Regions from separate parts of the Paenibacillus sp. YSY-4.3 genome, predicted to be linked through region 2. Evidence: riboswitches for the same ligand, from Rfam matches in the RefSeq annotation. Region 2 holds a riboswitch; the other holds the start of a gene.

Region 1 (14,687 bases), on a different contig from region 2:
AGTATACTTAAGAATAATGGACGAGAGTTTGATGTCGTTTCTATATAATGAAAGGATTTGAATTTGATTTGATAAATAACTTTTGGCGTGATTTACCACGACCCTTTTTTGTGCTTGCTCCAATGGAAGATGTGACCGATGTAGTGTTTCGTCATGTGGTGAGTAAAGCAGGCAGACCTGATGTTTTTTTTACAGAGTTTGCAAACACGGAGAGTTATTGTCACCCAGATGGGCACAAAAGTGTGCGTGGACGTTTGATATTTACAGAAGATGAACAGCCTATGGTTGCACATATTTGGGGAGATAAGCCCGAATATTTCCGTCAAATGAGTATCGGGATGGCAGAGATGGGGTTTAAAGGCATAGACATCAATATGGGCTGCCCTGTTCCAAATGTGGCATCGAGAGGGAAGGGCAGCGGCCTTATTCTTCGCCCTGATGTTGCCGCAGAAATTATCCAAGCAGCAAAAGCGGGAGGACTGCCTGTAAGTGTGAAAACAAGGCTTGGATTCGAGGAGGTAGACGAGTGGCGTGAGTGGCTAACGCATATATTAAAACAGGATATTGCGAACCTTTCTATTCATTTGCGAACAAGGAAAGAAATGAGCCAAGTGGATGCGCATTGGGAGCTGATTCCGGAAATTAAAGCATTACGCGATGAAGTAGCACCCAATACCCTTCTAACCATTAACGGAGATATTCCTGACCGTGAAACAGGGCTGAAGCTTGCGGAGCAATACGGTGTAGATGGCGTTATGATTGGGCGGGGAATATTCAGCAATCCGTTCGCTTTTGAAAAAGAACCCAAAGAGCATAGCCCGAAAGAATACCTGGACCTTCTAAAGCTGCATTTGGATCTTCATGATCAATATATCGAAGAGCTGCCACGTGCCATGTCAGGGCTTCAGCGTTTCTTCAAAGTATATGTCAAGGGCTTTCGCGGGGCTAGTGAATTAAGGCATCAAATGATGAGCACCAAGTCAACGGATGAAGTGCGGGCACTGCTTGATAACTTTGAAAAAGAATGTGGAGGTTCATACTGATCAGAAGGACAATGGGTGAAATATATACGGCATAGAAGGGATGGTAAAATGTCAGAAATAAAAGATGAGATCATTTTAAGAGGGCTTAAAGAAAATAATCTGAAAAATATAGATTTAAACATTCCAAAAGAAAAAATCACCGTATTTACGGGTCTGTCAGGCTCAGGCAAGAGTTCTGTTGTATTTGATACATTAGCAACGGAAAGCAGAAGACAAATGACCTTGAACTATCCCCTCTATGTCAGAAATCAAATGCCAAGGTATGAAAGACCTCAAGCCGATCTGATGCAAAACTTAAGCCCGGTTGTAGTTGTGGAACAAAGGCCTATAGGGGGCAATTCACGCTCAACCGTCGGCACCTTTATGGATATCCATCCATTGATTAGACTTTTGTTCTCAAGAATAGGAGAGCCAGCCATAGGCTCTGCTAGTGATTTTTCAAGTCAAAGCTCCTTTGGCAGATGTCCGCAATGTGGTGGATTCGGGGAGGTCATTACACCCGACATCAATAAGATGATCGATTACGATAAGTCGCTTCGAGATTATGCCGTGAAATTTAAGCCATTATCACCTTCCGGTTGGCAAGGCAGATGGATGATGACCGGCGGATTGTTCGATCCGGATAAACCCATTAAGGACTACTCCGAAGAAGAACTCCGCCTGCTATTATACGGTCCCCCGGAAGGCGAAAAAGTCTTCGCACCGTTTCACACGAAGAACGGACCTCAACCTCATGAGTGGGACGGGCTATTGCCCAGATTTATGCGGCTTTATATTAATAGAGATGTCACAAAGTTAAAAGAAGTGTCCCAAGATGACGTCTTGGCTGTATCCACACATGCATTGTGCCCAACCTGCCAAGGTTCTGGCCTGAACCCAAAGGTGTTGGAATGTAAAATAAAAGGTTTAAATATAGCAGAATACGACCAATTAGAGCTGACAGAATTACTTGAGGAACTAAAGAACATCAAGGGACCTATGGGAGCATCGATCGCACTCCAAGCGATTCCACTGATCCAACAACTAGTAGACATGGGATTAGGTTATTTGAGCCTTTCCAGAAAAATGGGCACTCTGTCCGGCGGCGAAGCGCAAAGAGTAAAAATCGCTCGACATTTAGGGAGCAGTCTGAACAATATCACATACATATTCGACGAACCGAGTGCAGGACTTCATCCAGAAGAAGTGGACATGTTAATACAGATGCTGCAAAGTCTTAAAGAACAACATAATACTGTAATCGTCATTGAGCACGATCTATCCGTAATTAAAGCAGCAGATGAAATCATAGAGATGGGACCAGGAGCAGGTGTACATGGAGGAGAAGTGATCTATCAAGGGGAATTAGAAGGACTAAAAAACTCTCCCGCTGCTACCATCCTAAATTACAGCCTAAACATAAACAAAAATCCAAGAGATATAAAAGGTCATTTTACAATAAAAAATGCAAGTCACAATAACTTAAAAAATATAAGCGTAAACATTCCTAAAAATGTCTTGGTCGCTATATGTGGAGTATCTGGATCAGGTAAAAGCTCCTTAATGCTGGAAGCATTCGCGGAAAGTTATCCAGAAACGATCATGGTAGGGCAAGGTAGTATAGGAATTTCTAGCCGTTCGACACTAGCTACCTATATGGGAATCATGGATGATATTCGCTCCATATTTTCGAAGGAAACAGGACGACCAGCCGGTTTATTCAGCTTTAATTCCTTAGGAGCATGTCCTGTCTGCGAAGGAAAAGGAGTGATCACGCCAGACGTTGCATTTGCAGATCCGGTGACGATCCCTTGTGAAGCATGTGCCGGTACGAGATATTCAGACGAGGCACTGTCATATCGATATCAAGATAAAAATATTGTAGAAATTTTAGGTTTAACGATCGATGAGGCTATGACCTACTTTCAGATGCCAAAGATCATAAAAAGAGTGAATACGCTAAGAGACGTAGGATTAGGGTATCTAACCTTAGGACAGACGACAAGCTCGCTAAGCGGAGGGGAAATCCAACGTCTGAAACTTGCCAGCCACTTGCAAAAAGAAGGCCAGATCTACCTATTGGACGAGCCATCCTTAGGACTGCACACGAAAGATAATGGAAAACTTCTAGACGTATTTCAAACGCTTGTAAACAGAGGCAATTCCGTGATCATCATCGAACATAATCTAGATTTTATAGCGGCGAGCGACTGGGTCATCGAACTGGGTCCAGGAGGAGGGAAACAAGGGGGACATATTATATTCGAAGGAATACCAGAAGAGATGTTGCATGCAAAAACATTGACAGCGAAATGGTTAAAGTTGACCTCCAACTAATTATCCTGCTTTGATGAACATGAGCTTTGCCCGCAGGTGAACAGCCATAACTTTCAACTTCCTGGGCGGATGCTTACTGATGCCCGCATATAAGATGCGATTAAGCCAGGGACAGTAGGGAGTCGTTTGTTGTGTACCTTATTCTATTCGAATTTTCATATATAAACTCGCCCAGGAAGAGAAAAGCTGTATATGTATATGAAAATTCATATATATTGGCTCATTTAACCGTAATTCGGCTTATTATACTCGAAATATCGAATACACTCTTAGGAGCGCAACAAGGTCACGCACGGTCAGCAGAATGTGATCTAGTTGGACAAGAATCAGAGGGGATGGAAATCATGTTTCCAGAGTGAATTAACAGGTCATAGGGAGGGGAGTGCAATCGCCCACGGTGCATGACCCTCTTTCTTTATTGTCTAGTTGTGGGGATAGTGCAATATTGTTCTAGCTCCAAAGCCGTGAAACGTATCATAATTCATTTAATATTAAAAAGTATCGGAGCAGTCAAAAAAATCACACTTGGAAATTACTGTTGTAACATTCAGAAATATTTGATATATATTGAGTAGGAATTAATTGGTATGTGTGACTGGCGTAAACGTGGGGTACCACGAGGGAGCACATATGATCATAAGCCGTACGCCTGGGCAAAGTATTTGGTCTGTAGACCAGATGCTTTTTTTATTTCATGATGAAAGGTCAGGTGCGTAATGATGAAAATGGCTTTTATTCTGTTTGACAAGATGACCACACTTGATTTTGTCGGTTTTTATGAAGCAGTAACATGGATGGGGATTCTGCAAACTAAAGAAAATGTGACATGGGATTTTTGTTCGAATAAGGAAGAAATTAAAGATGACCGAGGATTAACTGTAAAAGTAAATCATGTTTCCCCTGACCTATCAGGCTATGATTTGATATTTATCCCCGGAGGGTTATCTACAAGGCAACTAAGATATGATACGGATTTTATATCATGGATTCAGACTGCCCGAGATGTAGAATACAAAGTGTCCGTTTGTACGGGGGCTTTGATTCTGGGGGCGGCAGGATTTCTAAATGGCAAAAAAGCAACAACGAACCCATCTGCTTACGAGCTATTGGCCCCTTATTGCTCCGAAGTTGTTAAGGAGCGTTTTGTACGGGATGGAAACATCTTTACAGGCGGCGGAGTATCCGCTTCAATTGACCTGGGACTGTATGTCATTGAATCGCTCACAAACGAGGAAGTGGTTCGACAAGTTCAAGAGAAGATGGATTATCCGTACTATCCATCAGGTAAATTAGATTCAGACCATATTGTTTAAAGATAATTGGATATTTGGGGGAACTTAAAGGTGCATATTCGATCGTTGGAACAAAAAGACCAAACTGATGTTGAAGAAATTATGGCAGGTCATCCTCTACAGTTTCCTAAGTTCATTATTGAGAAATACCCTGCACGTTGGTCGAAATTTTTAAAATCGAAGGAAGAAACTCAGAATGATGGTTATTATGTAGCCGTTGACGGTAAAGATAAAGTTATAGGTCATGCAGGTTATATATATCATGAGGATGCAGGTCGTTTTGAAATCGTCGGAGTGGCTGTGAAGAAGGGCTATCAACGACAAGGAATCGGACAACAATTAATCCATACAATATGCAATAAAATTACGGATTTAGGCAGTAATGAGGTTATGCTTTATACTTTGGGTCATGTGGACAACGGAACAACCTTATCGTTCTATCAAAATATTGGTTTTGATATGGTTAACTACGAAAAGGATTTCTTTATTTCTGATTACCATAGAGTTACATTCGTAAAGACATTGGTTCGCTAAATATAACAAGCATTTGGGATACGAGTTCAGCACAATCCAATGGGGTTGTGCTTTTTTAAGTCTAAGCAGAAGGGTTCGGGAATTAAAATATAATCTATACTTTCCATCTTTGGTGTATAATTTTGGTAGTTTAGATATATTGGCTGGCGTCTATAGTCGGTGACTCCAGTTGCAATTGTAATTGGATAATAGAAATAGCCTATGGAAAATAGCAATTTCTCATTACACTTCAGCAATAAGCAAGAAGAGTTATCTTCTCTGCAGGGTTACAATAGAAAGAAAATAGGATAACTACTAAGCAACTTCCATGAACATGAAGTGGCGTACATAGACATGTCGGAAGCTGTTAGGATACTCGTGTTGCTTGGGATAAACTAGGATGAACCGTATGGAAGGAACGTGATTATTATTGGGACCCCAATAGGCATTGTGGACTGGGGATGAGCTGGAGTTTAAAGACTTTCAATAAAAAAAGAATACATGGAGCGGTGACGGAATGAACATAGAAGCAGTTTTTGAACAGTTTCCTAACCTGAAATCAGATGGTTTCATGTTGAAAAAGATTGAAGATGATCATTTAGACGAAGTATTTGAAATCTATGACAATGACAAGGTGTTTAATTACTGCGGCATTCTACCCAAACACAATAAAAAGACTGTAAAAAATATGATTGGCCATTTTGAGAGAGATTATAATAAAAGGTCAAGGGTGAAGTGGGGGATATTCGCCAATCCTCAACCGGATCGTTTGCTTGGAATAATTGAAGCTGCCGACTTTAATCAAAAAGTGAACATGGTGACGATTGGCTACTTTTTAGCTGAATCCCATTGGGGAAAAGGTATCGCTTCGGAAGCGGTGAAAATTTTGCTCAATTTCTTGTTCGTGGAAGTCAACGTCAACAGAGTTCAGGCAGAAGTGATGCCTCTCAATGAAAATTCTAAGAAGGTACTATTGAAAAACGGCTTCATCAAAGAAGGAATGCTTAGACAAGCTGCATTATGGGCAGGAAAGGGAATTGTCGATTTAGAAATATACAGTATTTTAAAAGAAGAATATGTGAAATGATGAAAAGAGGACTGCACAATAGGAAATCGTTCATAGTGCAGCTTATTCTATTCGAATATTGATATATAAACTCGCTCAGGAAGAGAAAATCGGTAAATATATATGAAAATTCATATTTATTCGATCACTTAGCGGTAATTAGGCTTATTATGATCGAAATATCGAATACATATCCACAAGAGCAACGAAAAATGAGCGTATCTAGCAGAATAATCTATTTTTTCTGGACGTGGACGGTGAGAACCCATGTTTTCCGAGTAGGTGGTTATAGGAAGGGGAGTACAATCGAACAGGGTGCGTGATATCCTCGCTGGAGAAGAGGGGCCTAGAACTCCAACCCCTCTTTTTGTGTCGCCTAATTTAGCTCTGTAAAGTACCTTACTTCTTCTTTATCCGCGCAGAAGCCAACCGATTCGTATAAAGCCAAGGCGGATTTATTTGTTGTTAAAACCATGAGGCTAGCGGATTGCAACTGATTAGCTTTGAGATATTTCAGAGCTTGTGTAAGTAAATACTTGGCAATGCCGCGTTTTCTCCATGGTTCGCGGACAAAAACATCCTCTATTACACCGTGCTCTGCTTCTTGCCATGTCATCAGTCCGCCAATAATAGTGTCTGATTGACATATGATCATGGACGTCCATAGCTTGTTATTTTTGTTTTCAGATAGCCGATTAAGACCTATTGGGGTGTCAGGCCAAATTTCAGCATCTATATCAAGGTAATCCTTTTCTTCGTCAGATGTCTCCATCTTCCAGTATGAGAATTGAAACTCTTCTTGTGGCTTTAACTCAGGAATCGGTTCATTCAAATCTCGATTCATACGATACAAACTATTCAGATGAAGGTATCCTTTTTGAATAAAAAACTGATTGTTTGCTGTTTCCGCTGAATCGTTACCAACACAAAGCATTGTTCCATATTCTTTAGGCAATGTTTCCTTTAATTGATTTGCTCTTATGAAAAGATACTGATAGACATTGTCGAGTAAAACAATGTCATTTTCTCTTTCGGGAATAGTTTTAAGATTGACGTATATGGAGTGATTGTTCTCTTTTGAACGACCGGGAGGTACAACGTTAATAATGCTAACTTGCCCCTTGGCAACCATTTTCCCATCTTCAAATGCACAGTAAACATTTCCCCAATTATCTTCGTCCCCTATCCACCAAAATATTGCATTTTCTTTTACTATTACTGATTGGTACAACTCGCCAAGCAAAGGCATGTCTCTATTTTCGAAGTTACGAATGAAAGTTTCTGTTGATGATTGGCTCAAAATAATACCCCTCTCAGAGTAGGGGGACTTCGCAGTTTAATGGGCTAGATATGCGAGTTCCCCTTGGATTTTATTACCATCCACGGTAACATACCTTCAATAACTATCAAAGATAATTTATAACTATAATTATTTTCTCCATCTGTATGTAATATTGTTCAAACGCAGTTGCATTGTTTCAAAGGCTGGGAGAAGAAGACATTAGGGGGACTGTTCTCTGCAATGCAAGAAGCTTTTGATATCGAATCCGAGGTGAAAATGGCGCTAGATTTATTCCTAGTAATGAGAAACAAGCTGGTGCATGGGATTACTTCTTATTTCTAAGCTTATAGTGGGATTGGGATTGAACTCAAAGAACCGAATCGTAATCAAGTATAATAGCAATGCCGCCCTATATGGGGCGGCTTTTTTTGCGTTATAGAGTTACTACAGGGGTTCCCCATAATAACCTACCTCCCTACACACCCAAAAATATGTAAAAAAAGCAAGGATAAACCTTTAATTTCGTAATAGTTATGTATACGCTTACATTCTATAATTTACTAGTCAGGAGGTGATAGAAAGAAGTTTAGCAGAATATTGGGCACAGTTAAGTTATGTGCAGCAAGGAAAAACAACGGACAAGTAGTGTGTAGGTAAGTAGTGACAAAAAATATATTGGGAGGTAGGTATGATGTTTAAGTTCAAGAAGAAAGTATTGACGGCAGTTCTTGCGGCTTCCATGAGTTTCGGGATGTTTGCAGCAATTTCAAATGCAGCGACGGACTATTGGCAAAATTGGACCGATGGCGGCGGAACAGTAAATGCGGTCAATGGATCCGGCGGTAATTACAGTGTGACATGGTCGAACACCGGGAATTTTGTTGTCGGCAAAGGCTGGAATACGGGGTCAGCAAATAGGGTAATCAACTACAATGCCGGTGTCTGGGCGCCGTCTGGCAATGGCTACTTGACGTTGTATGGATGGACAAGAAACTCGCTTATCGAATACTACGTTGTGGATAGTTGGGGGACTTATCGACCTACCGGAACGTATAAAGGTACCGTGACTAGCGATGGAGGCACATATGACGTATACACGTCTATGCGATACAACGCACCTTCCATCGATGGCACGCAAACCTTCCAGCAGTTCTGGAGTGTAAGACAGTCGAAGAGACCGACTGGAAGCAACGTTGCTATCACGTTTAGCAACCATGTTAACGCATGGAAGAAATACGGAATGAATCTGGGAAGCAACTGGTCTTACCAGGTGCTAGCGACAGAAGGCTATCAAAGCAGCGGAAGCTCTAACGTAACGGTGTGGTAATAGCAGTGTGGTAACAAATCAAAAACTAGTAAGCGCCAAACTTCCAGAATATTGAGAAAGTCTTCTTATCATTGAATAATGCTAAGGCCCGCCGGTCACACCAACCGGCGGCCTTATATATTTCCAATACAGGATACTTACCTATGTACTGCTGAAATATGATCTTTCAAGAATTAACATACGTACTCTGAAGGAGATATATCCATGAGAAAATTATTAATATTACTATTAATGGCCAATATATTTGTTGTCAGCGCTTGTTCGCAGGAAAAGCCTGTACAAAGCGCAATGCCTGTAAAGAACGAAAACCTTGTGTTCGTCCAGGGTGGGACGATGATGAACAAAAACTCTAACTATTACGGAAAAAGTGTAACTATATCGAACTTTTATATCGGTAAATATGAGGTAACTCAAAAAGAGTGGATGGAGGTTATGGGAAGCAATCCCTCGGGATTCCGAGGCGATGATTTGCCGGTAGAGACGATAAGCTGGTATGACGCTGTCGAGTACTGTAATCAACGCAGTATCAAAGAAGGCTTAAAGCCGTACTACAATATAAACAAAAATAAGAAAGATCGGAATAATGAGAGCGAGCACGATAATTTAAAATGGACAGTAACGATTAATGAGGGAGCTAATGGATACCGATTGCCGACCGAAGCCGAGTGGGAATACGCTGCAAGTGGCGGCCAGGAGAGCAAGGGCTACACCTACAGCGGAAACAATGACGCAGATGAGGTTGCATGGTATTGGAGGAATGCTGGGGAGAAATACTTATCCGGAGATTGGAACTGGCCTAAAATCGAAAGCAACCGTAATACAACAAAATCCGTCGGTGCCCAGAAACCTAACGAGCTAGGACTTTACGATATGTCAGGTAATGTAAGAGAATGGTGCTGGGACTGGTATGGGGAAGACTTGGATAGTAGTATAAGCGGCGGTGCTTTCCGGGTCGTGAAGGGCGGCGGTTGGATTGGCGACGTCAGGAACAACGAGATATCTTTTCGAGGCAAGTTTGAGGCCAATGGCTTTGGCCCGGATCAAGGTTTCCGCGTAGTTCGCAGCGAGTAAGTGAGAAGAACATATGTTGATATCGGTAAAATAATAAAGACGCTCGGCGGTCGGATCTGAGCGTCTTTAGATTTTATTCGGAAATATTATAGAACATACCCTTAAAACTAGCTAAAAAAATACCCCTAAAACTCATTAAAATCAACTATAAACTCCTCCATAATAAGAACTAAGGGTTCGCACAAACTGTTATAATCATCGTCTTGATTTAAATAAGGAGATGAATGGATGAAAGAGTGGATTAAATTATTTGAAATGGAAAAACAAAAGTTAAATCAACTAGGGAACGAATCTTTGGCGGATGGAATTCCGCTGCACGAAAACGATGCGCTGCAAGATCAAAGCCGAAGAGTGGATGAGCTGATTGTCAAGATGCACAAAAGGGCTGGATTTAAACGGCGTTCAAGATAAGCTCAAATATTTAGAGGGGGTTAATCAACGGTGGATTTGCCGTCATGGTTTCAAAATGCGATTCAGGAAAAGCTGGAGCAGGTTATGACTCAAATTGAACGTCATCCTGAGCTGTGCAAGCTACGTTCCGAGGAAAGATCGGCCCTTGAGGCTATGTTTTCTGGTGTGGATCGAACGAAGATTCCGGGGTTTATGAATTGGGAAGACAAGCATCACTTCAAACGGGGAGTAGAAAATGAGCACTTATATATACAGGGGCTGAGAGACGGAGTACAGCTTGCTTTTGCATTGTTAGACGATCCTATTTCCGCTACCGACAAACCGAAGACAATGCTAGGAGGGTAACATCCGATACAGAGAGCAAACTGTGCGGACATATAATGAAATTTAGGGAGCGCCTTTAACTTGGCGTTCTTTTTTATATACTTTTTCATTGAAAAACAATCAATGTATTATCCACTTTATGTTTTGACATTAAAACTGTCTGAGAAGGTAGGGGGAAGGGTAATGTTATTTATCGTTACGGATAGGCATATTATAAAAGACATGGACTCCGCCGGATTGGCGAGGCCTTAGCTGCGGAGTCATAGGCAAATTTGTGAAATTTTTTCAAACCTGATCGAATATAGATGGAATGGACAAGCTAATAATAACGATGTGCCATTAATCGCGTTGAAAATGCAAAGCATATAGGAAGGGCTCAGAAGCAGAGCAAGGAGGGACTTGAGATGAAATATATAATTGCTATTGCCGGATTGCTGGCCGTATTCGCAATGACCTATTTTGCGAGTAATGACCGGAGCCGTATCCGCTATCGGCCGCTGGCGCAAATGATTATTTTACAGATTGTCCTGGCGTTTTTATTGTTGAACACGACGCTGGGCGAGACATTGATCCGGGGATTTACTTCTGTGTTCGAAGCGCTGCTGGCCTACGCGGCAGAAGGGGTTAATTTTGTATTTGGCGGAATCATGAATGAGGGCACGACCTCGCAGTTTTTTCTGATGGTTCTGATGCCGATTGTGGTTATTTCAGCGTTGATAGGCATTTTGCAATATCTGAGGATCTTACCGTTTATCATTAGATATATCGGACTTGCGCTTAGCTACGTGAACGGCATGGGCAAGCTGGAATCGTATAATGCGGTTGCTTCCGCGATTTTGGGGCAATCTGAAGTATTTATTTCTGTGAAGAAGCAGATTGGGATGTTGCCGGAGCGTCGTCTGTATACGCTGTGCGCTTCCGCTATGTCGACGGTCTCCATGTCCATAGTTGGGGCGTACATGACGATGATCGAGCCGAGATATGTCGTCACGGCGCTTGTATTGAACCTGTTTGGCGGTTTTATTATCGCATCGATTCTGAATCCGTATAGGGTATCGAAGGAAGAGGACATTCTTGAGGTTCAGAAAGAGCGTAAGCAATCCTTCTTCGAGATGTTGGGCGAATATATTATGGACGGGTTCAGGGTGGCGATTACGGTCGCCGCGATGCTAATCGGCTTTGTCGCCCTAATTGCCTTAATTAACGGCTTGTTCGGGAGTTTGTTCGGTATTACGTTCCAGCAAATTTTGGGTTATATTTTTTCACCGTTCGCATTCCTTATGGGTGTGCCTTGGAAGGAAGCCGTCGAAGCCGGCAACATCATGGCAACGAAAATGGTGGCCAATGAATTCGTGGCGATGCTTGATCTGTCGACCATGACGAAGGAAGGTGCATTATCTGCACGAACGATTGGTATCGTATCCGTCTTCTTGGTCTCGTTCGCGAACTTTTCGTCGATCGGCATCATTTCCGGGGCTGTGAAGGGGCTGCATGAAGAGCAGGGGAATACAGTCGCCCGCTTCGGCATTCGCTTGCTGTACGGGGCCACGTTGGTCAGCGTGCTATCGGCCACGATTGCGGGTCTGTTCTTGTAAGGAATCGTAACTTTTAGGTAGAACTCGAACGACGAATCATGCTGCTTCATCGGCCTGATCGAAATTGCATTCCCGCTTCTTACTTCAGAGGAAAGACGATTCGTTCAATTGCAATCTCAAGATCATCTGGCTTCTCTGTCGCCATAGGTCGCTTGGGATTATCCCGCACGCTTTTTACTTATTCCAAAAAGAGATGCCATTGTGCATCTTTTTTGGTGCGCAGAAATTAATGTAGGATAAAGCCTAGCCTCTATTGTAGAGGGCTTGGGCTTCACCCCATTTACACAAAGGGAAGAATGCCTCTCCAACAATTCTACTCGAATATTCATATATAAACTCGCTCAAGAAGAGAAAATCTGTAAATATATATGAAAATTCATATTTATTTTACCGTCTAGCGGTAAATCGGCTTATTATATTCGAAATATCGAATACATATTAAGAATAGCAATGAGAACAAAGCAGAGTCAGCAGAATGATCTATATGGACGTGAACGAGGGCTTGGAAGACGTGTAATACTTGTTGAAAATTCTTCTTTCATGTTGAGTGATTGCATATCGTTATCAGTTCTCGAACCTGCATATGCGTCGTAAATAACTTGCTTAACAAGAGGTGCTGTTAGGCACCATAATAAAGAAGCACTGCAACCATTAGGTTGTGGCGCCTTTTGCATACATTACGGGGCGAAACCTCTAATTTAATTTTTACACTATGTTCTTACGTCAACTACAGCGCTTAAAAGTTCCTAGCCACGACTAAAAGTAGATATTTTCACCGAATAGTAGTATTCTTTACGTTTTTGGAGATCGATTAGGTAGCCAAGGCGAGCTCCGAGGCCAGATCGCGCGCAGTATGACAAAGTGGATAAGACCCTTTAGTTCTAACGGTTGCCATCGCCGTTAATTCGCGGCTTATTTGTTTTTTTGAAATTCTAACGATTGTATATGCGGCTATTCTAACGTTTTGAGTATGTTGCGACGAATTCGGCATAAATAACGTGGATTACAACCGTTAGAACATCGAAGTGCTCATTTTCAACTGATTAACCGTTGTGGCAACCGTTAGAAAAGAAAATACGATATATAAAAAACACCCTCGCACTGAATGAGCAGGTAGGTCATTCCTGTTATTCAACGGAAGGTGTTTACATTGATTGCTCTGATTGCTCTAAATTATACAACTATGCTGGAACTAAATCGTAGGCCAACTTCATGATAATATCTTGATGCTGCGGGTATTTAGACAAAAGTTCATCCTGTGTAAACAATTCAAAATCCTGAAATTCAAAACCAGGCGAAACCATGCATCCAACCAGAGAGAAGGTATCTTCATCCTTGACCGATGAACCAAAGATCGAGTTTTTTGGAACGAGTACTTGAGGGACTTCCCCATTCTCTAAGTCTATTCCTAATTTATACTCCTTATATACTCCATCTTCATCAATAACATGTACGGTTAAAGGACTTCCAGCGTGATAATACCATAATTCATCGGATTTCAAACGATGGAAATGAGAAATGTCATCTGAGCCTAATAAAAAGTAGATGCTCGTATAAAGCTTTCTTTTCCCTTCAAATTCGACGGATAATTCTTGATCTGAAGTTTGTTCTTCGGATTCAAATGTTCTTTTATAATACCCACCCTCTGGATGAGGAAGCAGCCCAAGTTTGGATATATAATATTCTGCACTATATTTGTTCATCTATATTGCCTCCAATGATTCGAAATTCTCAGCCTAACAAAAGGCATAATAATCATTGTAACAGTTAACCACCGCTTGTCACTCATTTCTTTCACAGATCCTGACAGTGAAGCTCGTTATTGATCCACCGTGACATTGATAAAATTTATGAACAACAAGCAATACAATATTATATAGCATATCGACATTTATAGCTCCAAAAATCGATTCCCATGATATAATAATACGATTTAAAAAAAGTATTAAATGTATTTAGAAGGCAGCCTTCGAGTAACTTAAAAGCATTCTAGCGAAGGGTTTTTATATCGTTTATACTGATAAGATCAATTTACTTCTTAGGGAGTTGTCTAACAACTATGATAAAGAAAGAAATCATGCATATACGCAAGCAATTTAAGCTGGATCACGATTTGCTGAACATTTACGACATTCTCAATGTGTATATTATGAAGGAAAGCAACGAAATCTATCATTGGGAGCGGCAGGCGTTTGCCTTACTGGACAGAGAGAAGCAAGAGCTGTATATGGGTAATTTCAAGAAACTGCTGACGGGTGAATTGGATCAAAAGTTGTTCGAGTTGAAGTTTCAGGAGGAAGAAGCGGAGGAGCCGACGCGGGTGCTGCTTCACCAGGCTTTGGTGACTGGTGATCCGGAGGAATGGCAGGACCTGCTGCTGCTGTTGGTGGACAAAATGCTAGTGGATGTCAAATATGAACGGGATACGGTGGTCACGTTCGTTCGCG
Region 2 (14,687 bases):
TCAGGCTCTGCAATCCATCGACTTAAACATTGCGGATGGTGAATTCGTAGCGATCCTAGGTCCCTCGGGCTGCGGCAAAACTACTCTGCTGCGCATGCTCGCGGGCTTTGAACAGCCGACCTCCGGGGAGATTAACATAGGTGGCAGCGTCGTAGCTTCCGCCCGATCCAGTCTTCCCCCGGAAAAAAGACGAATCGGTATGGTGTTCCAGAATTTTGCCCTCTGGCCGCATATGAATATTTATGAGCATGTCCGGTTTCCGATTCGGACGCATAAGGAGACGCCGCGGGCGATCCGCGAGCGGGAGGACGAGCGGATTAACGAGGTGCTCCGGCTTGTGGGGCTCGAGCAGCTTGCTAAGCGGATGCCGCACGAGCTGTCCGGCGGCCAGAAGCAGCGGGTCGCCATTGCCCGAGCAATCGCTCCCCAGCCGACGCTGCTGTTGATGGACGAACCGCTAAGCAGTCTGGACGCGATGCTGCGGATGGACATGCGGCGGGAAATCCAGTCCGTGCATCGCGAGACGGGCTCCGCGATCGTTTATGTGACGCATGACCAGGGAGAAGCCTTGTCCATGGCCGACCGGATCGTCGTCATGAAGGATGGGCGAATCGAGCAGGTTGGCACGCCGCAGGAAATTTATTTGCGCCCGCAGACTGAATTTGTTGCCCGTTTCGTATCCAAGGCGAATTTAATACAGGGAAGCTGGAGCGGCAACCGCTTTATGCCGCTCGGCGCGGACCCTTCGACGTTTTGGCCTGGGGATGCGGTCGCGGACTGCTTCAAGTCGCAGGGACTGTACCCGGTGCGGCCCGATCAATTCCGGCTCGAGCCGGCCCGCGCCGGCGGGCTGTATGGGGAAATTGTGAATGTCCAGTTTCAAGGGAAAGAGTTCAATTATGATGTCCGCGCAGCAGGTCAGCAATGGGAAGTGATCTCTCCGGCTGCCTTTAAGCTCCATGACCAGGTTGCGCTGCATATTCCCGGCGTAGCGTCGAACGCTTCTTTGGATGCTTCTTCTAGCACAGGCTTGAGTTCAGCTTCTGATGCAGCTGTGCTTCAGGCTACGTCAGGGTGGTGAGTAAAGTGACGGCCCTGAATGCACCAGTGGCAGGCCGCCGGGCAATCGTGTTCTTCGATATTGACGGCACTTTGTTGGATCATCACAAGCAGCTGCCCGGTTCAGCGAAGGAAGCCATTCAGGCCTTGCAGGGCCTTGGCCACGAGGTTGCGCTGGCGACAGGCCGCTCCCCATTTATGCTGCAGCGAGTAGCCGAAGAACTGGGGATTGATTCCTACGTCGGCTTTAACGGCCAGTATGTCGTAATGAGGGGGGAGCGCATCTATACGAATCCGTTCCGGAAAGAAGATCTGGATGAATTGTCACAGTTCGCTGCGGTAAACGGACATGCGTTGGTGTACTTAAATGCAGACTCAATGCGGAGCAGCATGACGCATCACCCCTATGTCGAAGAATGTATTGCCTCGCTGGAATATGCTCATCCTCCATGCGACCCCGAATACTTCCGAGGGCGTTCCATCTATCAGACGATGCTATTCTGCAAGGAGCCGGAGGATCGGCAGTACCGGGAAAAGTTTTCGGGGCTCAGCTTTGTGCGCTGGCATCCCTTCTCACTGGACGTGCTCCCGGGCGGAGGCTCGAAAGCGAGCGGCATCGCCCAACTCATTCGCAGGCTGGGCTTCGAGCCGCAGGAAGCCTACGCGTTCGGCGACAATCTGAACGATTTAGAGATGCTGCAGTATGTGGGACACGGCATTGCGATGGGGAATGCGCCGGACTGCGTTAAGCAAGCTGCAAAATATGTGACGGCGGATGTAGACCGGCATGGAATCGCTCGCGGGCTGCAAATGGTGGGGCTGCTGTCGTGAATAACGTAAGCGCGGGCTGGTTTCGACCGGGCGAGCGCGATTCGTGGATGATCGGCGGCGGCTGGACCATTGCTGAATAACTGCTGGTCAGTGGTTAGCGATGCGGCGGAGGGATTTTGGTAAATGCAAGGGCTGGATTTATAATGTAAAGAAGTGGCGGAGCTGGGAAACGTGGGCGATGGGAGGGTCTGTTCAGAAGCTGGAAGTTGTGGTATAATAAACAGTCGTTTGCTCTTGATGTGTTGAACGTTGAGGGACGGCTATTTTCAGGAAACTTCCATGTAAAGAGAGGTGGCTTCCCTTGTTAGATCGACTTCAATCTTTGGCTGACCGCTACGAGAAGCTGAGCGAATTGCTCTGCGATCCGGATGTAGCGAATGACACGAAGAAACTAAGGGATTATTCCAAGGAACAATCGGATTTGCAGCCTGCTTATGAGGCTTATACCGAATATAAGAAAGTCATCGAAGAGCTTGAGGCGGCGAAAGCCATGCAGGCCGAGAAGCTGGACGATGAAATGCGCGAAATGGTCAAGATGGAAATCGAGGAGCTGTCCTCCCGCCAGCAGGAGCTGGAGGAGCATATTCGCATTCTCCTTTTACCTAAAGACCCGAACGATGACAAGAACGTTATCGTGGAAATCCGCGGCGCGGCCGGAGGGGATGAAGCGGCTTTGTTTGCTGCCGACTTGTACCGCATGTATACGCGTTTTGCCGATAATCAAGGCTGGAAAGTGGATGTTATGGACGTCAACGAGAGCGATCTCGGGGGCTTCAAGGAAATTATTTTCATGATTAACGGCCGCGGCGCTTACAGCAAAATGAAATACGAGAGCGGCGCGCATCGCGTGCAGCGTATCCCGGCGACGGAGTCAGGCGGACGGATTCATACTTCCACCTCAACGGTAGCGGTTATGCCGGAGGCTGAGGAAGTGGACATTGAGATTCTCGACAAGGATATCCGCGTCGATACGTTCTGCTCCAGCGGTGCTGGCGGACAGTCCGTTAACACGACGAAGTCGGCGGTGCGGGTAACGCATATCCCGACGGGGATCGTGGCGACATGCCAGGACGGCAAATCGCAGAACTCCAATAAGGAGAAGGCGCTGCAGGTGCTGCGGGCCCGGATTTCCGACATGATGCGCCAAGAGGAAGAGGCGAAGTACGCTGGCGAGCGGAAAAGTAAAGTAGGTACGGGAGACCGCAGTGAGCGGATTCGGACTTACAATTACCCGCAGAGCCGGGTAACTGACCACCGGATCGGCTTGACCGTTCATAAGCTGGACTATGTGATGAACGGGGATATCGAAGAGTTTGTATCTGCGCTGACTTTGGCAGAGCAAGCTGAAATGATGGATAAAGGAGAATAACGCTTTGAACAGAGACGGCGTAAGTTATACCCTATCTGACAAGCACAATATTTCGGAAGCCCGTAGAGAGGCTTCTTCTTTTTTAACGGCGGCGGGCGTGCAGGAGCCGGATTCCAATGCCGAGCTGCTGATCCGGCATGTGCTCGGCCTGGAGGGCGCCGCTTATTTGGCGGCGCTGCGTGATCCGTTCCCGCGCGAGATGAAGGAAGCGTGGGAGGAAGTGATCCGCCGCAAAGCGGCGGGCGAGCCAGCGCAGTACATTATCGGGGAGCAGGAATTCTATGGCTTGACCTTTCAGGTCACGCCGTCAGTGCTGATTCCCCGCCCAGAGACGGAGCTGCTCGTGGAGGCGATCGTGCAGCAAGCCGATCGCTTGCAGGCCGGCGGCGCGCTGTACGCCGCCGACATCGGCACAGGCAGCGGCGCGATTGCCGCTGCCTTGAAGCACCTGCGCCCGAACTGGCGCGTGGCGGCGAGCGATATCTCGCCGGACGCGCTGGCGGTGGCGCAGGGCAATGTCCGGCGGCTCGGCCTGGACGTGGCGTTCAAGCAGGGGAACCTGCTTGAGCCGTTTGCGGGCGAGCCGCTGGACATCGTGGTGTCCAATCCGCCGTACATTCCGGCGGATGTGATCGCGGGCCTCCAGCCAGAGGTGCGCGACTATGAGCCGCGCACCGCGCTCGACGGAGGCCCGGACGGTCTGGCGCCATACCGCGAGATGATGGCGCAGCTTGCGCTGCTTCCACAGCCTCCCCGTCTGATCGGCTTCGAGCTGGGCATGGGGCAGGCCGGCGACGTAGCTGACATGCTGCGCGCCGCCGGGTATTGGCAGGAAATCGTGACCGTTCCGGATTTGGCCGGAATTGACCGGCATGTACTGGGCTTGCGGTTCGCTGATTCGTAGTGACTATGCTGCAGTTGATCTGGCGGCTCACAGATCTACGCCGGGAATGATAAGGATGAGCATCGTGGCGACGCTGAGTTTTGTGACACTGGTGAACATCGTGACACCGAGTGCGTGACACTGGTCAGCATCGTAACAATGGTGAGTATCGCAGCAACGGCTTCCCTGGACGAGGCGGCGGAGTAAACCCGCGCTCTGTCCGGGGATTTTTTTCTAGCAGCATGCTGAAGGCTGAACCTATTCGAACGGGGCTGTCAGCAGACAAAGGTTATTTTCGGGGAATCTTTTCTGAGGCTGTCAGATAGACTTTAACCTGACTTTTACTTACAATAAATGAAGTAGCGGTTATTGCACATTCATCGTTTGGAGCAGGAGGACGGCAAATGCTTAACAAGCTTAAAAAAATTGACTTCACGATCGTATTTATTTTGCTTATCCTCATGGGGATCAGTATCGCGGTCCTTTACAGCGCAACCTCAGGCACGAAGTACAGCGGGTATCATCTTCAAATGCTGAAATATTACATTTTGGGTTTTAGCGTGTTCTTTCTTGTGTCATTTCTTGATTTCCGGCTACTGATCAAGAATGCGATATATATTTATTTGTTCGGATTATGTCTGCTGGTCGTGGTCATGTTCATTGGGAACACGTATCATAACGCGACAGGCTGGATGACGCTGCCTGGCGGAATCAGCTTTCAACCGGCGGAGTTTTTTAAGCTGATCCTCGTTATTTTCCTGGGGTTTCTGCTCGTACGCAAGCGGAAAGCGGGATTGCTCTTCTGGCGGGATGTCGTGCCGATTTGCTTATTTACCTTCATTCCGTTTGCCGCGGTGATGGCTCAGAATGACTTAGGGAATGCGCTGAGCTATATTGTAATTTTGGCGGGGATGCTCTGGATCGGAAATATTAAGTATACGCATGCACTGATTGCCTTGGCGATTTTTGGCGGCTCGCTCATCGGAGGAATCAGTGCCTACAAAATATATTATGATCATGTCTATGCTTTCTTCGAAAATATCGGCCGGGAACACTGGATCGAACGGATCGATCCTTGGCTGATGCCGGAAATGGCCACGGACAAGGCGATCTATCATACGAAAAATGCCAAGCTGGCCATTGCTACCGGCGGAATGACGGGAGAAGGGTTCATGCAGGGCGGCAACGTCCAGGCTGAGCTAGTGCCTCTAACGTATTCCGATTCGATCTTTGTCGTCATTGCCGAGGAATTTGGTTTTATTGGCTGCTCCGTTTTGCTGCTGCTATATTTTGTCTTGATTCATAGGCTGATCCTGATATCGCTGGATTGCCGGGATCGCTCTGGGCCGCTGCTCATCGTCGGCATCGTGGCGATGCTGCTGTACCAGATTTTCGAGAATATCGGGATGTTCATCGGCCTGATGCCGCTGACGGGAATTACCTTGCCCTTTATCAGTTATGGGGGAACGTCATTAATGATCAATATGGCCAGCATTGGGGTAGCGATGAGCATTATGATTCACGGCAAGGAGGCGGAAGAGGACCAGCCCTTGACCGCTTCGCGGTACGCTTCGATGAGATCGCAGCAGTAAATCGCCGCCGCACGAGGCGCATGGTGCCAGGCGCCTTTTGACGGTGGTCAAACACGTGGTGGTGGCGGGGATAGATAGGCTTGTTAGTCTCGGTTAATTCGTAGGCTGGATCGACAGACTACGATAAGACATATCGATAGACCCGATTGATAGACTGGATTGATAGAATTAAAGCTCCATAGTGGCAAATGATAGGTTTACGTTTCTCTTAAACGGACATACTGATAGACATCAGTAGTTTCGTAGAGGGGGAAGCGGCGATGAGACAGCAATTCCGTAGTATTGCACTTATTATTTGCAGTTTAATGATCTTATTTATGTCGTGGGAAGGACAAAAAAGCGATGCCGCCGCTCTTGGCGGCTCCATACCGGATGAATCGATCCGGCTGCGGATTCTGGCCAACTCAGATCGGCCGGGCGACCAGGTGGTGAAACGGCAGGTTCGCGATGCGATCGTCGAGCAGATGAATGGATGGGTTCAGCAGCTAGAAGCTCCCGTCAGCCTTGCGGATGCTCGGCGAATCATTCAAAGTAACCTGGATTTAGTTGAAGATACGGTAAAGCGCACGCTTGAAAAAAGCGGCAAAACCTATGCTTATACAGTGGAGCTTGGGGTCGTCCCTTTTCCAACGAAAATGTACGGCGGAGCTGTTTACCCGGCGGGTGATTACGAGGCACTGCGCGTGACCTTGGGAAAAGGCGAGGGCAAGAATTGGTGGTGCGTGCTGTTTCCGCCGCTATGCTTCGTAGATGCTGGCAGTGGTGAAGCGCTGGCGAAGAGCGGGGGCGAGGTTGATGCTGACATTCAAAATGCCGCCGCGGCTGGAAATAAGGCAGTTGTAGGCACATCGGATTCAGCCGGTGCTCAAGGTTCCGTCGACAGCGGTGGGGCAGTACAGGCGCATGTACAGGTACAGCAGGAGAAAGCAGAGGTTCGTTTTTTTCTGTGGGATATGCTGTCGGGACTGTGGGACTGGATTGTCGGTTTGTTTAAATAAGCGATTTTCAAATGTTTCAAAAAATGTGGAGGGCTTGTCGAGCCAAGCGTGTAACCGGGCAGATAGGGTTGCGGGGCGGGACAAGCTTTTTGCGTTGTCCATGTTAGGGTATAATTATTAACGACTATAGATGAAAGTTAGAGTGGATACGATATGAACGACTACGATGAGGTCAAACAACCGATAAAGGAAATTGAAATAGCGGAGCCGCGGGGCGAAGTTGCCAAGCAGGCAAAGCGAGCTGAGTGGTCCGGAGAGCGGGATCAGGGGCAGGGGATTGGGCAGCAAGGTACGAAAGCAGCGGAAGGGGATCGGACGCGCTGGTGGGATGTCAAAGGAGCGGGCAGCGATAAGGCAATTGTAGAGGCGGCGGCGGTGCTGGCGTCGGGAGGAACGGTCGCCTTTCCGACCGAGACAGTGTACGGCCTCGGCGCAGACGCCCGGAGCACGGCGGCGGTGGAGTCGATCTTTGCCGCCAAAGGGCGGCCATCCGACAATCCGCTGATCGTGCATATCGCCGACATGAAGCAACTGGACGGTCTCGTCACGGAGGTGAACGAGACGGCGCGCGCGCTCATGGAGGCTTATTGGCCGGGGCCGCTGACGCTGGTGCTGCCGGCGGCCCCCGGCGCCGTCTCGCCGCGCGTGACGGCGGGACTGTCCACCGTGGCCGTGCGCATGCCGGCCCACGATGTGGCGCTGCGGCTGATTGCCGCAGCGGGGTGTCCGGTGGCGGCGCCCAGCGCCAACCGGTCGGGGCGGCCGAGCCCTACGCTGGCACAGCATGTGGGCGAGGATTTGGCCGGGGCGATCGACGGCATCGTCGACGGTGGGCCCACGGGGGTGGGCGTGGAGTCGACGGTGGTGGAGGCCGGCCCAGACGGCACGGTCACCGTGCTCCGCCCTGGCGGGATCACGGCCGAGCAGCTCGCCCGCATCGCGCCGGGCGGCGTGAGCCTGGACCCGGCCCTGCAGAAGGCGGACGGGATCCAGGACATCCCGGCACCGAAGTCGCCGGGAATGAAGTACACGCACTATGCGCCGCGCGGAACGCTGCGCATCGTGCGCGGGGCCGCCCCCGAAGCTGTGGCGGCCCGGATCGCCGCCGAGCTCGAGGCGGCCGCGCGGCGCGGGGAAGTGACGGGAGTGCTCGCATTCGATGAGCACCTCCCTTACTTTCGCGCCGACTGCGTGCTCTCGCTCGGCAGCGTTAACGCGCTAGAGACGGCTGCGCATCGTCTCTACGGCGCGCTCCGCCGCTTCGATGAGCGCGGCGTCACTTACATGCTGGCCGAGGCTTGTCCCGAGGACGGCCTCGGCGCCGCCGTCATGAACCGCCTGCTTAAAGCGGCGGGACATGACGTAATAGATGTATAAAGGCTTACTGTAGAAAGGCGGTGCTGCCGTATGATATCCATCGGGCTTACCGGATGGGGGGATCATGACGACTTATATTCTCCCGGAACGCCATCAAGGCAGAAGCTGGGACTATATGCCCGTCATTTTCCTGTCGTGGAAGTCGACAGCTCGTTCTACGCCGTTTTGGGCAGGGATACGTACTCCCGCTGGCTGGAGATGACACCGCCTTCGTTCAGTTTTATTCTCAAGGCATATCAAGGAATGACCGGGCACACCCGGGGAAAGGTCCCGTTTGAGGGGCCGGGAGCCATGTTCCAGGCTTATTTGGATTCGATCGCTCCTGTCGTAGAGTCTGGCCGCCTTCGCGCGGTCATGTTCCAGTTTCCGCCCTGGTTCGACTGCAATCCCGACCATGTCCGGCAGCTACGGGCGGTAAGGAAATGGATGGGGCGTCTTCCGCTGGCTTTGGAGTTCAGGCATCAGAGCTGGTTTGCTCCAGGCATGCGTGAGCGGACGCTGGACTTTATGCGCGAGGAAGGCTGGATTCATATCGTGTGCGACGAGCCTCAGGTGGGCCAGGGCTCGGTACCGACAGTGCTTGAGCCGACGGACGAACGGTTGACGATCGTCCGGCTGCACGGCAGAAATGCCGCCGGCTGGACGCAAAGCGGTGCGCCCAATTGGCGGGAGATCCGCTATTTATATCGCTATAATCGGGAGGAATTGACGGAATGGCGAGACAAGCTTCGCGAGCTGGAGTCGAGGGGCGCAAAGGAAATATGCATGATTTTTAATAATAATTCCGGTGGAGATGCGGCTTCGAACGCCCGGGAGATGATGGAGATCCTCGGGATGGAGCCAGCGGAGCTGCCGCCTTCCCAGCTTGATTTGTTCGGCGAGTAACCGGAGGGATAAGTTGCAGCGTACCGGTCAAAAGCTTGTCATGAACCATCCCAGGTTCGCATATGGTTGTACTAAAACAACCTCGGACATGGGAGTGTGGCGTTATGGCTATAGTATACGAGCGGCTGGGTGAACTGTTAACGATTGCTTTGATGGCCGCGGCTTTGGGAATGGACGCCTTTTCCCTGGGAATCGGAATAGGCATGCGCGGTGTAAGGAGCATGGAAATGTTCCGGATCAGCTTTCTGGTTGCTTTGTTTCACTTCTTGATGCCGCTGCTGGGCATCGTAGCCGGGCAATACGCAGGGGAACTGCTGGGAGGCTTGTCGAAGTACGTATCCGGCAGTCTGCTTGTGCTTCTTGGGGGGCATATGATATGGAGCTCTCTTTTTGGCGGCAATGAGCGGATTGTGGATTACCGTTCTTTTTTTGGAATATTGCTGTTTTCCCTGAGTGTAAGCGTGGATTCGTTCTCTGTAGGCGTATCCCTGGGCATGTTCCATAGCGACCTGCTGCTGACGGTCATTGCTTTCGCTGTATTCGGCGGAATTATGTCGATCCTGGGCTTGCTGCTTGGCCGGGGCGTAGGTGACCGGTTGGGGGAATACGGGGAAGCGGCGGGCGGCGCCATATTGCTTGCGTTTGGACTAATTTTCATCTTTTGATACAATGTCACATAAGATACAACCGGATATAAGCTGGAGGTGAACAGGCTTGCGAATATTGTTTGTATGCACCGGCAATACTTGCCGCAGCCCGATGGCGGAAGGAATATTCCGCAAGCTGGCGCGGGAGCGGGGGATAGATGCGGAGGTTGCTTCGGCGGGCGTTGCTGCTGTGGCGGGGCTGCCGATTTCCCGGCATGCCGAGGGCGTGCTGAAGGATTTGGGCATTTATGACCAGATCACGTCCACCCCGCTTCATGCTCAATTGATCGAATGGGCAGATATCATACTTACGCTGACTGGGGGGCATAAGCAGCAGGCGATAGCTGCTTTCCCCGAGAAGGCGGATAAAATTTATACGTTGAAGGAATATGTAGAGGAAGATGAGGTTGTTCTGGCTGAGCAGGCCGAGCTGAGCCGGCTGATCGCTGATCTCGAGCTGAGCCGCGCACTGGGACAAGCTTTGGAACAGGCCAAGGAGCAGCGGATTCGCGAACTGCTGCAGCGGATGCCGCGATATGACATTTCCGATCCGTTCGGAGGCAGCCGTCAGGATTATGACCTTACGGCCCAAGAGATCAGCGCCGCCTTGGAGAAGCTCATTACGAAGCTCGAGAGAGAGCGTTTTCGTTAATGAAAAGGCAAAAAAGCGGGTTGCAATTGTGACGCGCATGTACTATTCTTAAGTGGAATGGAAATGGATCCGATGTAACTGGCGACGATAGTGGATCAAACCACAATGGAGCATCGGAATATACGGCCGGTCGCCTGGGCAAAGAGCACGACGCATCTGCTGCGTCATGCTCTTTTTCGTCATTTCAGACAATTCAATGCACCCGCCGCCGTCACTATCCCTCGTTGTTATTAGGTATAATATAGGCAAGCTTGTCTATGAAGGGTGGATACGATAATGGATAGAGAACTAACGGAGCAATCGCTTCGCGAGCAAGCGGCCGAGGTGTTGGAAGAACTGGTCTCAGCAGCTTCCCTCGGTTCCGGGCATCTGATCGTCATCGGAGCTAGCACAAGCGAGGTGGCGGGCCAGCGGATCGGTACGGCTGGCGCAGAGAATATAGCCGCAGAATTGTATGCCGGATTTGCCGATGTGCAGAGCAAGCATGGCTTTGAGCTAGCCTTCCAATGCTGCGAGCATTTGAACCGGGCGCTGGTTATGGAGCGGTCTATGCTGGAGCGGCTGGGTTTAACCGAAGTTGCGGCAGTGCCTGTCCCGAAGGCGGGGGGCTCGATGGCAGCTGCGGCATATCGCCAGCTGAAACAGCCTTGCCTGGCGGAGAGCATTCAGGCTCATGCTGGCCTAGATGTCGGCGAGACGCTGATCGGCATGCATCTGAAGCATGTGGCTGTTCCTTATCGCCCTGCGCGGCGGTATATCGGGCAGGCTAGGGTGACCGCAGCCTGGACGCGGCCGAAACTGATCGGCGGGGAACGAGCGGTCTACAAGCTGCCAGAGGTGCAGGATTCGCATCTGTGCGATTGATGTTTGAAGTGTCTTCACAGTTTATCATTTTTTAATATAAGGAGGATTTTGGACAATGGATCATTTGAAAAAACAAGACCCTGCAGTACTGGAAGCGATGAATCTGGAGCTTAAGCGCCAACGGAACAACATCGAGCTGATTGCTTCCGAGAACATTGTCAGCGAAGCGGTGATCGAAGCGATGGGTTCAGTGTTGACGAACAAATATGCGGAGGGATACCCGGGCAAGCGTTTTTACGGCGGCTGTGAACACGTGGATATCGTAGAGGATATCGCCCGTGACCGTGCTAAGGAATTGTTCGGAGCAGAGCATGCCAATGTTCAGCCGCACTCCGGCGCTCAAGCGAACCTTGCTGTATATCTGGCTGCACTAAAGCCTGGTGATACAGTTCTTGGCATGAACCTGGCCCATGGCGGTCACTTGACGCACGGAAGCCCGGTTAATGCCTCCGGTCTGATGTATAACTTTGTAGCTTACGGCGTACAGGAAGATACTTTCCTTATCGACTATGATGAAGTGCGCAAAGCGGCTTTCAAACACCGCCCTCGCCTGATTGTAGCTGGAGCCAGCGCTTATCCGCGTATTATTGATTTTGAAAAAATGGCTTCCATCGCCAATGATGTAGGCGCGCTCTTTATGGTAGATATGGCCCATATCGCGGGTCTGGTTGCTGCTGGCCTGCATCCAAATCCAGTTCCTCATGCGCATTTCGTTACAACAACGACGCACAAGACGCTTCGTGGTCCGCGCGGCGGCATGATTCTTTGCCGCAAGCCATGGGCAGCAGCGATCGATAAAGCGGTATTCCCGGGTACGCAAGGCGGACCGCTTATGCATGTGATTGCTTCCAAAGCGGTTGCCTTGGGAGAGGCTCTACAGCCATCGTTCAAGACTTATGCAGAGAACGTCGTCAAAAACGCGAAAGTATTGGCTGAAACACTTGTTGGCGAAGGCCTCAACCTGGTGTCCGGCGGTACGGACAACCATCTGATGCTGATCGATACCCGCAGCCTGAATATCACGGGCAAGGACGCGGAACATTTGCTTGATTCCATCGGCATTACCGTGAATAAAAACGCCATTCCTTTCGATCCGACCAGCCCGTTCGTTACTAGCGGCATTCGGATTGGTACGCCTGCAGCTACTTCCCGTGGCATGGATGAAGCGGCGATGAAAACGATCGGACAAATTATTGCTAACGTTCTTAAAAATTCCAAGGATGAATCTGTCTTGGATCAAGCCCGTAAGCAGGTTAGTGCGCTAACGGATCAATTCCCGCTGTATCCTGAACTGCGTTACGAATAATTTGGGCTGAAGAAGCCGTAAGCTGATACTAGAATGACAATGGGCGTCCCGAAACCTTAAGGTGAGGGGCGCCCTTTTTTTCTAGAAACATGGGGGCTATCTACATAGGGAATAAGTCGTTATAGGATCTTTATGTAGGCCATTCGAAGCAAGGCGGAAGTCATGTTGATACAGTTCGTAGCAATCGGAAAAAGACAGTGATATAATAAACAGGATTTGTGCATCATTTGATGTAAAGGATCGTCATCCTAAGAAGATTCAGCTATAAACCGGAGGGACAAATATGGGAAAATTGGTGGTATGTGATCACCCTTTGATTCAACACAAACTGACTTTTATTCGAGACATGCAAACGAACACGAAGGACTTTCGTGAATTGGTGGATGAAGTGGCTACGCTGATGGCCTATGAAATTACGAGAGAAGTTCCGTTGGAATCCATTAAAGTGCAGACCCCAGTCTGTGAAGCTGAGGCGAAGGTTATCTCTGGCCGGATGCTCGGATTGATTCCGATTCTTCGCGCAGGCCTTGGGATGCTCGATGGCGTGCTGAAGCTGCTCCCTGCAGCCAAGGTAGGCCATGTGGGACTGTTCCGCGATCCGCAGACGCTTCAGCCTGTGGAATATTATGTGAAGCTGCCAACGGACGTTCAGGAGCGCGAGCTTATTGTCATCGATCCGATGCTGGCTACAGGAGGATCGGCGATCGCGGCGATCGATGTGCTGAAGAAGCGCGGCTGCACGCAAATTAAAATGATGAACCTGATTGCTGCGCCTGAAGGTGTACAAGCCGTTCAGGAAGCTCACCCGGACGTAGACATTTACGTTGCCGCGCTGGATGAGCGACTGGATGAGCATGGTTACATCGTTCCGGGTTTGGGAGATGCAGGCGATCGGCTCTATGGTACAAAATAACGTATCGCAATTAAGCGATATTAATTAAGGAAAGGAATTATCATGTCTAAAATCAAGGTAATGACAATTTTTGGCGTCAGGCCTGAAGCGATCAAGATGGCTCCATTAATTCTCGAGTTGCAGAAGCATAAGGAGCATATCGAATCGGTGGTCTGCGTTACTGCCCAGCATCGCGAGATGCTGGACCAGGTGCTCGAGGTGTTCAAGATCGTTCCGGACTATGACCTGGATGTCATGAAGCCGAATCAGACCCTCAATGAAATCACGATAAGAGTTCTGGGCGGCTTGGAGAGCGTTCTGCGCGAGGCGAAGCCGGATATCGTGCTTGTCCATGGGGATACGCTGACCACTTTTTTGGCAAGCTATGCAGCGTTTCTGCAAGGTATTAAAATTGGGCATGTCGAGGCAGGACTGCGCACTTGGAATAAATGGTCGCCATATCCGGAGGAGATGAACCGCCAATTAACGGGAGTTCTGGCGGATCTGCATTTTGCCCCGACCGAGTGGTCGGCCAACAATTTGCGCAAGGAAAATAAGCCGGAGTCAAGTATATATATCACAGGCAACACGATAACCGATGTGTTTCAATATACAGTACAGCCTAATTACTGGAACTCAGCGCTGGACTTTGCCACCGGAAAACGACTGATTCTTATGACGGCTCACCGCCGGGAATCGCAAGGCGAGCCGCATATGAACATTTTCCGTGCTGTGAAGCGCATTGCTGACGAGTTCGAGGATGTCGCCATCGTCTATCCGGTGCATCCTAGTCCTCCGGTTAGAGAGCCGGCGCATGCCACATTGGGAGAACATCCGCGCATCAAACTGATCGAACCTCTTGACGTTGTGGATTTCCACAACATTTATCCGCACACTCATCTGATCGTGACGGATTCGGGCGGCATGCAGGAGGAAGCTCCTTCCTTTGGCGTCCCGGTGCTTGTGCTGCGCGATACGACGGAGCGTCCGGAAGGGATTGAAGCGGGAACGCTTGAGCTGGTCGGTACGGATGAGGAGATGGTTTATGAACGGATCAAGGCACTGCTGACGGATAGTTCGCTGTATGAATCTATGAGTCGTGCGGCAAATCCTTACGGAGACGGAAAGGCATCCGAAAGAATTGTCAATGCGATATATCACCATTTCGGTGTAATTGATCATCGTCCCGAGGATTTTCACAGAAAGTTCACAAATTCGAATGATCAATAATTGTGTTTTTGAACGAGATAGCATACAGTTATACTGTACGGTTTTGAATGCATTCGTTGACAAAAAGTAGACACATTCAGTAAAATAAGTTGGGATTGTCCG

What was found. A riboswitch is a leader RNA that binds a small molecule or an ion and turns the genes downstream of it on or off. The one in region 2 is predicted to bind ZMP and ZTP.
Region 1: another riboswitch for ZMP and ZTP. It lies ahead of ACYUJT_RS18870 (DJ-1/PfpI family protein); the one in region 2 lies ahead of ACYUJT_RS22375 (TIGR01440 family protein).

What each region holds. Positions count from the first base shown of each region.
Region 1 covers NZ_BAABMC010000006.1:128,991-143,677, forward strand. Annotated here, with positions in the region: gene ACYUJT_RS18860 (tRNA dihydrouridine synthase) at 48-1,043, shown strand; gene ACYUJT_RS18865 (ATP-binding cassette domain-containing protein) at 1,092-3,359, shown strand; ZMP/ZTP riboswitch at 3,941-4,021, shown strand; gene ACYUJT_RS18870 (DJ-1/PfpI family protein) at 4,079-4,672, shown strand; gene ACYUJT_RS18875 (GNAT family N-acetyltransferase) at 4,718-5,185, shown strand; gene ACYUJT_RS18880 (GNAT family N-acetyltransferase) at 5,682-6,251, shown strand; gene ACYUJT_RS18885 (GNAT family N-acetyltransferase) at 6,607-7,530, opposite strand; gene ACYUJT_RS18890 (glycoside hydrolase family 11 protein) at 8,204-8,839, shown strand; gene ACYUJT_RS18895 (formylglycine-generating enzyme family protein) at 9,044-9,910, shown strand; gene ACYUJT_RS18900 (aspartyl-phosphate phosphatase Spo0E family protein) at 10,139-10,321, shown strand; gene ACYUJT_RS18905 (hypothetical protein) at 10,352-10,666, shown strand; gene ACYUJT_RS18910 (NupC/NupG family nucleoside CNT transporter) at 11,050-12,240, shown strand; gene ACYUJT_RS18915 (cupin domain-containing protein) at 13,422-13,943, opposite strand; gene ACYUJT_RS18920 (DUF4317 domain-containing protein) at 14,300-14,687, shown strand, end outside.
Region 2 covers NZ_BAABMC010000009.1:181,811-196,497, reverse strand. Annotated here, with positions in the region: gene ACYUJT_RS22425 (ABC transporter ATP-binding protein) at 1-1,081, shown strand, start outside; gene ACYUJT_RS22420 (Cof-type HAD-IIB family hydrolase) at 1,078-1,890, shown strand; gene prfA (peptide chain release factor 1) at 2,192-3,259, shown strand; gene prmC (peptide chain release factor N(5)-glutamine methyltransferase) at 3,264-4,163, shown strand; gene ACYUJT_RS22405 (FtsW/RodA/SpoVE family cell cycle protein) at 4,547-5,734, shown strand; gene spoIIR (stage II sporulation protein R) at 5,995-6,732, shown strand; gene ACYUJT_RS22395 (L-threonylcarbamoyladenylate synthase) at 6,886-8,109, shown strand; gene ACYUJT_RS22390 (DUF72 domain-containing protein) at 8,140-8,994, shown strand; gene ACYUJT_RS22385 (manganese efflux pump MntP) at 9,099-9,659, shown strand; gene ACYUJT_RS22380 (arsenate reductase/protein-tyrosine-phosphatase family protein) at 9,709-10,293, shown strand; ZMP/ZTP riboswitch at 10,358-10,440, shown strand; gene ACYUJT_RS22375 (TIGR01440 family protein) at 10,570-11,157, shown strand; gene ACYUJT_RS22370 (serine hydroxymethyltransferase) at 11,213-12,463, shown strand; gene upp (uracil phosphoribosyltransferase) at 12,747-13,376, shown strand; gene wecB (non-hydrolyzing UDP-N-acetylglucosamine 2-epimerase) at 13,419-14,585, shown strand.